2 regions of the Paeniglutamicibacter psychrophenolicus genome follow, and region 1 is predicted to be linked to the other one. Evidence: riboswitches for the same ligand, from Rfam matches in the RefSeq annotation. Region 1 holds a riboswitch; the other holds the start of a gene.
What was found. Region 1 has a riboswitch for glycine ahead of gcvP (aminomethyl-transferring glycine dehydrogenase). Riboswitches for the same ligand answer to the same signal wherever they lie in the genome.
Positions count from the first base shown of each region.

Region 1 (5,046 bases):
CAACCACCGGGGCGTTGCCGGCGTTGGGCACCACGAGGAACTTCTCCTCGCCGCGGCGGTAGGTGATCAGGTCGTCAATGATGCCGCCTGCTTCGTTGCAGATGACCGAGTACTTGGCGCGGCCCACGGCCATGATTGCCATGTTTCCGGCCAGCGCGGAGTTCAGGAACTTCGCCGCCTCGGGTCCCTCGACCCAGACCTCGCCCATGTGGGAGAGGTCGAACAGGCCCGCGGTGGCGCGCACTGCCTTGTGTTCGGCCAGTTCCGAACCGTACTTCAGCGGCATGTCCCAGCCACCGAAGTCGGTGAAGGAGGCGCCGAGTTCAGCATGCTTGGCATGCAGGGAGGTTTTCTTCGGGTCGCTCATCAAGCTACCTTTCGTGAGGCAAGAAACGAGTGGTCTTGGATTAGTCTTCGAAGGCTTCGGGAGCCGGGCAGGAGCAGATCAGGTTGCGGTCTCCGCCTGCGCCGTCGATGCGTCCCACCGTCGGGAAGTACTTGTCCACGCGCAGGGCATGGACCGGGAAGGCGGCCTGCTCGACGGTGTACTTGCGGTCCCAGGCGGTGTTGACCACTGCTGCCACGGTGTGCGGGGCGTTGCGCAGCGGGGATTCCTCGATGGAGAAGTCCCCGGCGAGCACCTGCTGCATCTCGGCGTGGATGGCGATCATGGCCTCGATGAAGCGCTCGATCTCGCCCAGGTCCTCGGACTCGGTCGGCTCCACCATCAGGGTGCCGGCAACCGGGAAGGACAGCGTCGGGGCGTGGAAGCCGAAGTCGATCAGGCGCTTGGCCACGTCCTCGGCGGTGACGCCGGTCTTGTTGGTCAGCTCGCGCAAATCCAGGATGCACTCGTGCGCAACCAGGCCCTTGTTGCCGGTGAACAGGATCGGGAAGTACTCGTTGAGGCGGCTGGCGATGTAGTTCGCCGAGAGGATGGCCGTCTTGGTGGCGTCGGTCAGTCCTTCGCCGCCCATCATCGCGATGTAGGCCCAGGAGATCGGCAGCACGCCGGCGGAGCCGAACATGGTGGCGACCACGGGGATGCCGTCGCGGATCGAGTAGCTGCCCGAGGCGTCGCCCGGCAGGAACGGGATCAGGTGCTCGGCAACGCCGATCGGGCCCACGCCCGGTCCGCCGCCGCCGTGCGGGATGCAGAAGGTCTTGTGCAGGTTCAGGTGCGAGACATCTCCGCCGAACTTGCCCGGCTGGGCCAGGCCCACCAGGGCGTTCATGTTGGCACCGTCGATGTAGACCTGGCCACCGGCCGCGTGGACCTTGTCGCAGACCTCGCGCACGTCGGCGTCGTACACGCCGTGCGTGGAGGGGTAGGTGATCATGATGGCGGCAAGGACGTCCTTGTTTGCCTCGATCTTGGCATCCAGGTCCGCGGCGTCGATGGAGCCGTCGGCCGCGGTCTTGACCACGACGACCTTCATTCCGGCGAGCACCGCGGAAGCGGCGTTGGTGCCGTGCGCGGAGGCCGGGATCAGGCAGACCTCGCGGGCGGTGTCGCCGTTGGACAGGTGGTAGCCGCGGATTGCCAGCAGGCCCGCGTACTCACCCTGCGAACCGGCGTTGGGCTGGATCGAGACTCCGGCGTAGCCGGTGATCTCTGTCAGGCGGCCCTCGAGGTCGGTGATCAGTTCGCGCCAGCCCTCGGTCTGGTGCGCCGGGGCGAACGGGTGGATGGAGGCGAATTCCGGCCAGGAGATGGATTCCATCTCGGCGGTGGAGTTCAGCTTCATGGTGCACGAGCCCAGCGGGATCATGGTGCGGTCCAGGGCCAGGTCGCGGTCCGAGAGCTTGCGCAGGTAGCGCAGCATCTGGGTCTCGGACTTGATGGTGTTGAAGATCGGGTGGGTCAGGTAGTCGCTGGTGCGCTGCACCGCGGCCGGCAGTTCGAAGCCCTCGGCCGTGAAGGACTCGCCCTCGATGCCGAAGACCCCCGCGAGAGCGGCCACGTGTGCGGAGGTGGTGGCCTCATCGGTGGAGATGCCCACGGTGGTGGCGTCCACGCGGCGCAGGTTGATGCCCGCTGCCTCGGCCTTGGCGATGATGGCGCCGGCGTCGGCGACCTTCACCTGCACGGTGTCGAAGAACGAGTCGGCAACCAGCTGGAGGCCGGCACCGGAAAGGAACGTGGCGATGGTGCGGGCGTGGTTGTGGGCGCGCTGGGCGATGCGCTTGAGGCCCGCCGGGCCGTGGTAGACCGCGTACATCGAGGCCGTGATGGCCAGCAGCGCCTGGGCGGTGCAGATGTTGGAGGTGGCCTTTTCGCGGCGGATGTGCTGCTCGCGGGTCTGCAGTGCCAGGCGGTAGGCCGGGTATCCGGCGTCATCCTTGGACACGCCGACCAGGCGGCCGGGCAGCTGGCGCTCCAGGCCGGTGCGCACGGCCAGGTAGGCGGCGTGCGGGCCACCGAAGAACAGCGGGACACCGAAGCGCTGGGTGTTGCCCACGGCGATGTCGGCACCCTGCTCGCCCGGTGCGGTGATCATGGTCAGGGCCAGGATGTCGGCGGCAATGGTGACCATCGCGCCGCGTTCCTTGGCGGCGGCAATGACGGCGGTGTGGTCAACCACGGCGCCGTTGTTGCCCGGCTGCTGCAGCACGATGCCGGAGATGTCACCCTCGGGCAGGCCCTGGGACAGGTCGGCGATTTCGACCTCGAAGCCGAGGGCCTCGGCGCGGCCCTGGACCACGGCGATGGACTGCGGGAAGAGGTTGGCATCCAGCACGGTCTTGGCGGTGCCCTTGGCCTTGTTGCCGCGGCGCATCAGCAACACGGATTCGGCGACGGCGGAGGCTTCGTCAAGCATCGAGGCGTTGGCGATCGGCATCGCGGTCAGGTCCATGACCATGGTCTGGAAGTTGATGAGGGCCTCGAGGCGGCCCTGGGAGATTTCCGGCTGGTACGGCGTGTATGCGGTGTACCAGGCCGGATCCTCGAGCACGTTGCGCAGGATGACCGGCGGAGTGTAGGTGTCGGAGAAGCCCTGGCCGATCATCTGGGTCTTCATCACGTTCTTGTTCGCCAGCGCGCGCAGGTCGCCCAGGACTTCGGCTTCGGTGCGGGGTGCGGGCAGATCCAACGGCTCGGACTGGCGGATGTCGGCCGGGACGGCCGTGTCGACGAGTTCGTCGATGGAGGAATAACCAAGCTGCGAAAGCATGGTGTCGATGTCGCTGCCCTGTGGGCCAATGTGGCGGGCGACGAACTCAGCGGACGGGGTCACGGTCATGGGGGAACTCCATTGGGTCATCGGCGTGCGCGCACACCGAACGAGCTGCAAGTTCCTCCCCGACCCTGTTGCTGTGACCTGAGAGTTTCCGCGACGTATCCGACACTAGGTAGGAGGGACGTGCTTGCACCTTCGGTGAGCCGCACCGCCGAACGGCGATGTTGCTACTTTCCAGAGTTGCCTCTTCGCGGCGGTACGGGGGCCTGAGAGTTTCCCGGGGAGGAATTGCTCCTACGGCGCCCGACCAACTTTCGCTGAACGGGACTCTCCCGCCGCATGTCAGTGGCTGCGCCTCCTGCGAGGCACGGTTCCCATCCTACCGGCGAAGCATGAGGCAAACAACACGGGGTGCTCCGCCTCAAGCCAGGGCCAACTTTTGGGGCTCCACCAGGGAATTTCCGGGCTTTCAGCCGATGCTGCCCACCCCGCGGGGCCGGGGGGGTGCCCTCAGTCCGCTTCCTCGTCGTCAAGCAGGCAATTCGGCTTGGCCTCGAAGCGCGGTCCGACGTCTATGGAATACGGAATGCCCCACTGGTTGTCATAGCGCACGCGCACGGAATCCAGCGAGGACTCTTGGTTCACGTCGACGGGTTCAAGCGCCATGATGATTGAATGTTCGGGCCGGTCCTCCAAGGTGGCTGGCAACTCGGTGCGGGAAAGCCATGTGGCCTGCATTTCCGGATCACCATCGCCCACCGGGTACTCCCACGCACCAAGTTGCACACCGTCGTGCTGGATACCGGTTCCGGCAAGTGCATAGTTCACCGGGGCCACCAACGTGAGCGCCCGCACCTGGATCGAACGCCCGGGCTTCACCTCGATCCATGGAGTGGTCAAGACGCCCGAAGCCACCCCGGGGGCTGCGGTGCTATGGCAGGTCAAGTTGCCCTGGCCGTACCCAGCCACCGGATCCATCATCCGGTAGCCCGCCCAGCCTGCGATGGCGACCACCACGGCAAGCACTCCGATGGACACGACCGTCAGCGGACTGCTCCGGAAGGTGCCCGCATCCGCATGGATCGACCTTTCCATCGTGAAGTCTCCTTGACTGAACTGGAGTGGCTCTCCGACCTGCGGAGTGGGTATTCAGCCCATCCTAGGTCCCGTTTCCAAGGCGCGCCACGTTGCAAGGGACGCTCGGTTTCGGGCAGGCATCTTCCTTTCGGTTTCGGGCAGGCATCTTCCTTTCGGTTTCGGGTTCCCACGGAGCCAGGCCAGGCATCACATTCCGGGCGGTATATAGAGGTTGAGGAAGACAAAGACCGACATGTTCCCCACGTCAACCAGGCCATGGGACAGCACTGGAATACGCAGGCCGCCCGCGTGCCGGCAACGGTTCCCCAATACCTCAGCCAAAAAATACTTGACACTTCAATCAAGTGGGGCGTACTGTGATACTTGAAGCTTCAACCATACGGATTGAGACCACATGAAAAACTTCCTCGCTCGACTCTTCGGAAAGAAGGCAGCAATGTCCATCGACATCAGCATCATCGGAACCGGCAACATGGGACGCGCACTGGCAGCCCGCACCCTCGCAGCAGGCAAGAACCTCCAGGTCCTCGCCCGCGACACCGAGGCTTCGGCCACGCTCGCCGCGGAGCTCGGCGGTGGCACCACCGGCGGAAATCTCACCGAGGCCCCGGCCGGGCGTATCGTCGTCCTGGCGCTGCCCTTCGACGCCGCCAAGGAATACGTCACGGCCCAGGGCGCCGCCCTCGATTCCAAAATCGTCATCGACATCACCAACCCGGTGGACTTCTCGACCTTCGATTCACTGACCACCGCGGCAGGCAGCTCC
Region 1 covers NZ_JAGIOE010000001.1:1,726,694-1,731,739, reverse strand. Annotated here, with positions in the region: gene gcvT (glycine cleavage system aminomethyltransferase GcvT) at 1-367, opposite strand, end outside; gene gcvP (aminomethyl-transferring glycine dehydrogenase) at 408-3,245, opposite strand; glycine riboswitch at 3,427-3,527, opposite strand; gene JOF46_RS07680 (hypothetical protein) at 3,693-4,277, opposite strand; gene JOF46_RS07675 (NADPH-dependent F420 reductase) at 4,675-5,046, shown strand, end outside.

Region 2 (5,046 bases), 600 kb from region 1:
TAGTCGGCGGTCCGGTGCTCCTGCATGGACAGCTCGGGATTGGCGTGCAGGTACTTGTAGGTCTCGATCATGTCCGCGGTCGAGTCCGCGGCCAGTGACAGGGCCTGCGGGATGGTGTTCGTCATGCTGTGTTGTTTCCTTGTCTTTGGGTGGCGGCGGGGCGGCGGGTGGCCGCTGCCGGTGGATGTCTTGTTGGTCGTTTGCCGGGGATGGGGGGTGCTCAGTACACGGGGCCTTCCGGAAGCTCCGATTCGGCGGTGGTGTCCTCCGGGGTGCCGAGGGTCTTGCGGTCGCGCAGCACCCAGGCGAGCGCGGCGGTGGAGATCACGGCGACAGCCGTGGAGAACAGGCCGAAGGGCTTGTAGAGCTGGACAATGAAGACCACGACGACCGCGACCACCAGCGCGATCACGGCCGAGCGCGGGGCCTTCTGGCTCACGATGGCCTGCACGACCACCGCTCCCATCACCGTGGGCAGGATGTAGAACTGGACGGTCTGGATCATGTCGACAGGGATCACGCTGACCAGCCAGGTGCCCAACAGCCCGACGAAGATGAACAGGGATGCCAGGTGGACTGTGGCAGCGCCGCAGATCGCGGCGACGGAGGCCAGCTCGCCCTTGCGGGTTCCGGGCTTCACCCCGATGGTCGCCTGGGCGATCATGGCCGCGGGCAGCAGCTTGTTGGAGATGTTGCCGATCATGAAGGCCTGGTACATCGAGGAGGCCCCGAGGATCGGGAAGTAGGTCAGGGGCTCGACGATCCAGATCACGCCGAAGACCGCGGCCAGGGCGCCGAAGGCCGTGAGGATCCCGGCGACCTCGATGTCCAGGCCGGCGAAGAAGACCAGGTAGCCGGGGGCGGCCAGGGAAAAGAACAGGCCCATGATCATGGTGATCCGTCCCCAGCGGGAGGTGGTCTTGTCGAAGGCGCCAAGCGCCTCGTGCAGCTCTGTGGCTTTGCTCATGATGTGCTCCTTGGGTTTCTTGGCGCTGCTTAGAGGCGGGTGGCGGCGTAGGTGATGGCCAGGGACAGGATGATGGCGATGCCCAGGGCCCATTCCTTGATCCACGGCCTGTTGACCCGTTTGGCGATGACCATCAGGCCGGTCATGATCGCGGCCGAGGAGACGAAGGCGACCACATGGATCCATGACTTGGGCAGTTCGCCGATGCCAAGGACCATGAAGGCGGCAACCATGGCGGCACCCGAGACGACCATCATGATGGCGGGGTTGACCTTCCGCAGTGCCGAGTCGCCCTTCTTCAGCAGCGGGGTCAGGATCAGGGTGGCGATCATCCACATGGCCCCGCCCAGGCTCATGGCGGCCAGGGCCAGGCCGAAGACGGCCTGGGTGTAGGTGGGCCCGCCGAGTTCGGCGCCGGCGGAGTTGGCGGCAATGGCCGCGGCAGCCGTCTCATAGGACACCGAACCGATCAGCCCGATGCGCACCAGCACCGCGGGGGTGCCGAAGACCGTCAGCAGGGCGACGGCCACCATGACCACGGCAAGCGAGGGTCCCAGGGCGGAGATCGCGCCGGCGCGGAAGCTGGTCTTGAGTTCGGCCTGGCTCATCCCGATGTGGGGTGCGGCGAGCCGCGCGGCCTTCATGTAGATGACGGACTGGACGACGATGACCAGGAAAACGCCGATGGCGCAGGCCCAAAGGACCGGCGAATTGGCCACGGCGAGGATGTCGGTGGAGTTGCTGTCAGCAGCTGCGGGCAATGCGGCTGGGAAGTTCATGGGCTGGCCTACCGTTCATCGAAGGATTCAAGGCGGAGGGTGCGGGTCATGGGTGTTCGCGGTTGCCACCGTGCCCGTTCTGTCCTGAACCTGAAAGATAAACCGCTGCGCGTGGCAACGGCGTGCTTCGTCGGTGAGCCACCTGTCCCGGCGGCTGCTCTCCAGAATTTCCTCACGTGGCTGTTCCTGGTACCTGAGAGATTGCGGGTGCTTGCCCCTTCGGTGCCCGAGTGGTGTCCGGGACTCTCCAGCCACGCGTGATCGGAAGACTATTCAGTTGTGCGCGGAAGCCTTGCCGCGTGCGACCAGAATACTTGACGGAGGTCACATTCGCGCCCTTTGTTGCTTGGATAGTGGGGCGTCAGAAACCCTCTCCCATCAGGTATTTGTTGACCGCAGAGGCTGGGGTGCGGCTGTCGAGTGACCGCCTGCGGCTCCCCGGTCTTGGCGTTGGGACGCCCACGTCAGGTGACGGATGTGGGTTGATCCCGTCAAGCCCGGGCCCGGCCGGGCTTCTGTGGGTTTTGACACACGCCTAGTGATGCGGAATACTATGAAATCGATTCCATGGAATCGATTTCATAGATAAGCAAAGGGGCTTATTCATCATGAACGCCGTCACCATCAAGGACGTTGCACATGCCGCCGGGGTGTCTCCCGCGACGGCCTCGCGCGTGCTTTCAGGCAATCCGGCAACCTCGCCCGAGGCCCGTGAACGGGTCGAGGCCGCGGCCAAGAACCTCAACTTCCTGCCCAACGCGCAGGCCCGCTCGCTGCGCTCCACCAAGACCGACACCATTGCCCTGCTGATCTCGGACGTACGCAACCCCTACTTCTCCGATCTGGCCCACGCCGTGGAACAACACGCACGCGCCGCCGGATTGATGACATTCATCGGCAACGCCAACGAGGACGCCGCGCAACAAGATGATTTCCTGGCAACCATGCTCTCGCGCCGCGTGGACGGCATGATCGTGGTTCCCCAGGGCCTGGGCGAACAGGCCGGCAACGCCAGCGACATGCTCCGCCGCGTCGTGGACAGCAAGATCCCGATGGTCTTCGTCGACCGGACTTTGTCCGATGTCAGCATCCCGCACGTGACCGCCGAAAGCCACGCAGCCCTTGGCCAGGCGGTGGCAACGCTCAAGGCCCACGGGCACCGGCGCATCGCCTTCATCGGCGGACCCGAGCACGCCTCGACGGCCCTCGAACGGCACCAGGCATTCGACGCCGCGCTGGAGGCAAACGGCCTGTCAACCAACCCCGACCTGCACTTCGCCGGCGACTTCCGCCCGGCCTCGGGTGCCGACGGCGCCCGCTGGTTCCTAGCCAACGAACACCGCCCGACCGCCGTGGTCATTGCCGACGCACCCATGGCCATCGGCGCCCTGCGCGTGTGGCGTGAGGCAGGTGCCCGGATCGGGACCGACTTCTCCGTGGTCTCCTTCGACGAAGTCGACGCGCTGCTGATGCACGAACCCCCGATCGCCACCATCAGCCACGACCTCGAGGCGATGGGACGGGCAGCGGTGCAGGCCCTTCGCTCGGTCATGAACAAGGAAGCCGTTGCGCCGGTGGAACTGAACAGCTCATTCACCCTGCGGGCCTCGGTGGGCGCCGCTCCGGAAAAAGGAAACCACATGGAAGGAACGGCACGATCATGAACAGCGATCCATTGCTGGTCTTGGACCGGGTATGCAAGTCTTTCGGCCCGGTCCAGGTCATTGACGAGGTCACCGTCGAGGTGCACGCCGGCAAGGTCTCGGTGCTGCTGGGCGAAAACGGTGCTGGCAAATCCACGCTGATCAAGATGATCGCCGGGGTGCACCCGCCTGACGGCGGGCGGATCCTGATCGAGGGCAAGGAAGTGAAGATTTCCGACACCAAGTCCTCCGAAGCGCTGGGCATCGCCACCATCCACCAGGAACTGAACCTGGTGCCGTCGATGACCATCGCTGAGAACATCACCCTGGGCCGGGTGCCGCGCCGCTTCGGCATCATCAACCGCCGCGAGATGCGCAAGATCGCCCGCGAGGCGCTCGACAGGCTCGGACTGGACCTCCACGTCGACACACCGGTCGGAAACCTGGGCCTGGCCCAGCAGCAACTGGTGGAAATCGCCAAGGCACTCTCGCTCGATGCCCGTATCCTGATCCTTGACGAGCCCACCGCGGCGTTGACCACTGCCGAGATCAACCAGCTTTTCGACGTGGTGCGCAACCTCAAGGCCAAGGGCGTCGGCATGGTCTTCATCAGCCACCACCTCGATGAGATCGCCGCCATCGGCGACTTCGTCAACGTGCTGCGCGACGGCCAATTCATCGCCACCGTCCCGGCCGACACCGATGAGAACCAATTGGTGCGTCTGATGGTCGGCCGCGATATCGACGAGCAGTTCCCGCGCGTGCGCACCGAGGTATCCGATACCCCGCTGCTGAGCGTGCAGGGACTCGGGGCCGGCATGCTGTCGGACATCAGCTTCGAGGTTCGCCCCGGCGAGGTCGTGGCCCTGGCCGGGCTCATGGGGGCAGGACGCACCGAGCTGATCCGCGCCATCGCCGGAGCCGACGACTACACCGCTGGATCGGTCACCGTCGCCGGGACCCCGCTGGCCCGCCGCGACGTGGCCGCGGCAACCCGCGCCGGAATCGGCCACGTCCCGGAGGACCGCAAGACCCAGGGGCTGGTCCTGGATGCCTCCGTGGCCGAGAATATCGGATACGCCACCATGGCCTCCACCGCGCGGGCCGGCCTGGTCGACCGCAAGGGCCAGCGCAAGCGAGCCGAAGACGTTGCGGCCCGCCTGCGCATCCGCATGGGATCCATCGACCAGCCCATCCGTTCTCTCTCCGGCGGCAACCAGCAAAAGGCGGTGTTCGGCCGGTGGTTCACCGCCGGATCCAAGGTCCTGCTGCTGGACGAGCCGACCCGCGGGGTCGACGTGGGGGCCAAGGTCGAGATCTATGAACTCATCAACGAAATCACCGCGTCCGGCGGTTGCGTGCTGATGGCCTCGAGCGAGTTGCCCGAAGTGCTGGGCATGTCGGACCGGGTCCTGGTCATGAGCCAGGGCCGCATCGCCGGGGAACTGAAAACCCGCGAGGCAACCCAGGACTCCATCATGGCGATGGCCGTGAGCAATGTGCACCGCGAACACGAAACAGGAATGAACCAATGAGCAGCGTAGCGATCACCACCAAGCCCAAGGGCTTTGACCTCAAGGCCTTCCTCGCCAACAACGGAGCGTTGGTGGGCCTGGCGGTCCTTTGCCTGGCCCTCTTCATCGCGACCCCGCGATTC
Region 2 covers NZ_JAGIOE010000001.1:1,122,955-1,128,000, forward strand. Annotated here, with positions in the region: gene JOF46_RS04880 (amidohydrolase) at 1-125, opposite strand, end outside; gene JOF46_RS04885 (hypothetical protein) at 221-967, opposite strand; gene JOF46_RS04890 (DUF5058 family protein) at 997-1,746, opposite strand; glycine riboswitch at 1,917-2,007, opposite strand; gene JOF46_RS04895 (LacI family DNA-binding transcriptional regulator) at 2,355-3,410, shown strand; gene JOF46_RS04900 (sugar ABC transporter ATP-binding protein) at 3,407-4,924, shown strand; gene JOF46_RS04905 (ABC transporter permease) at 4,921-5,046, shown strand, end outside.
Region 2: another riboswitch for glycine. It lies ahead of JOF46_RS04890 (DUF5058 family protein); the one in region 1 lies ahead of gcvP (aminomethyl-transferring glycine dehydrogenase).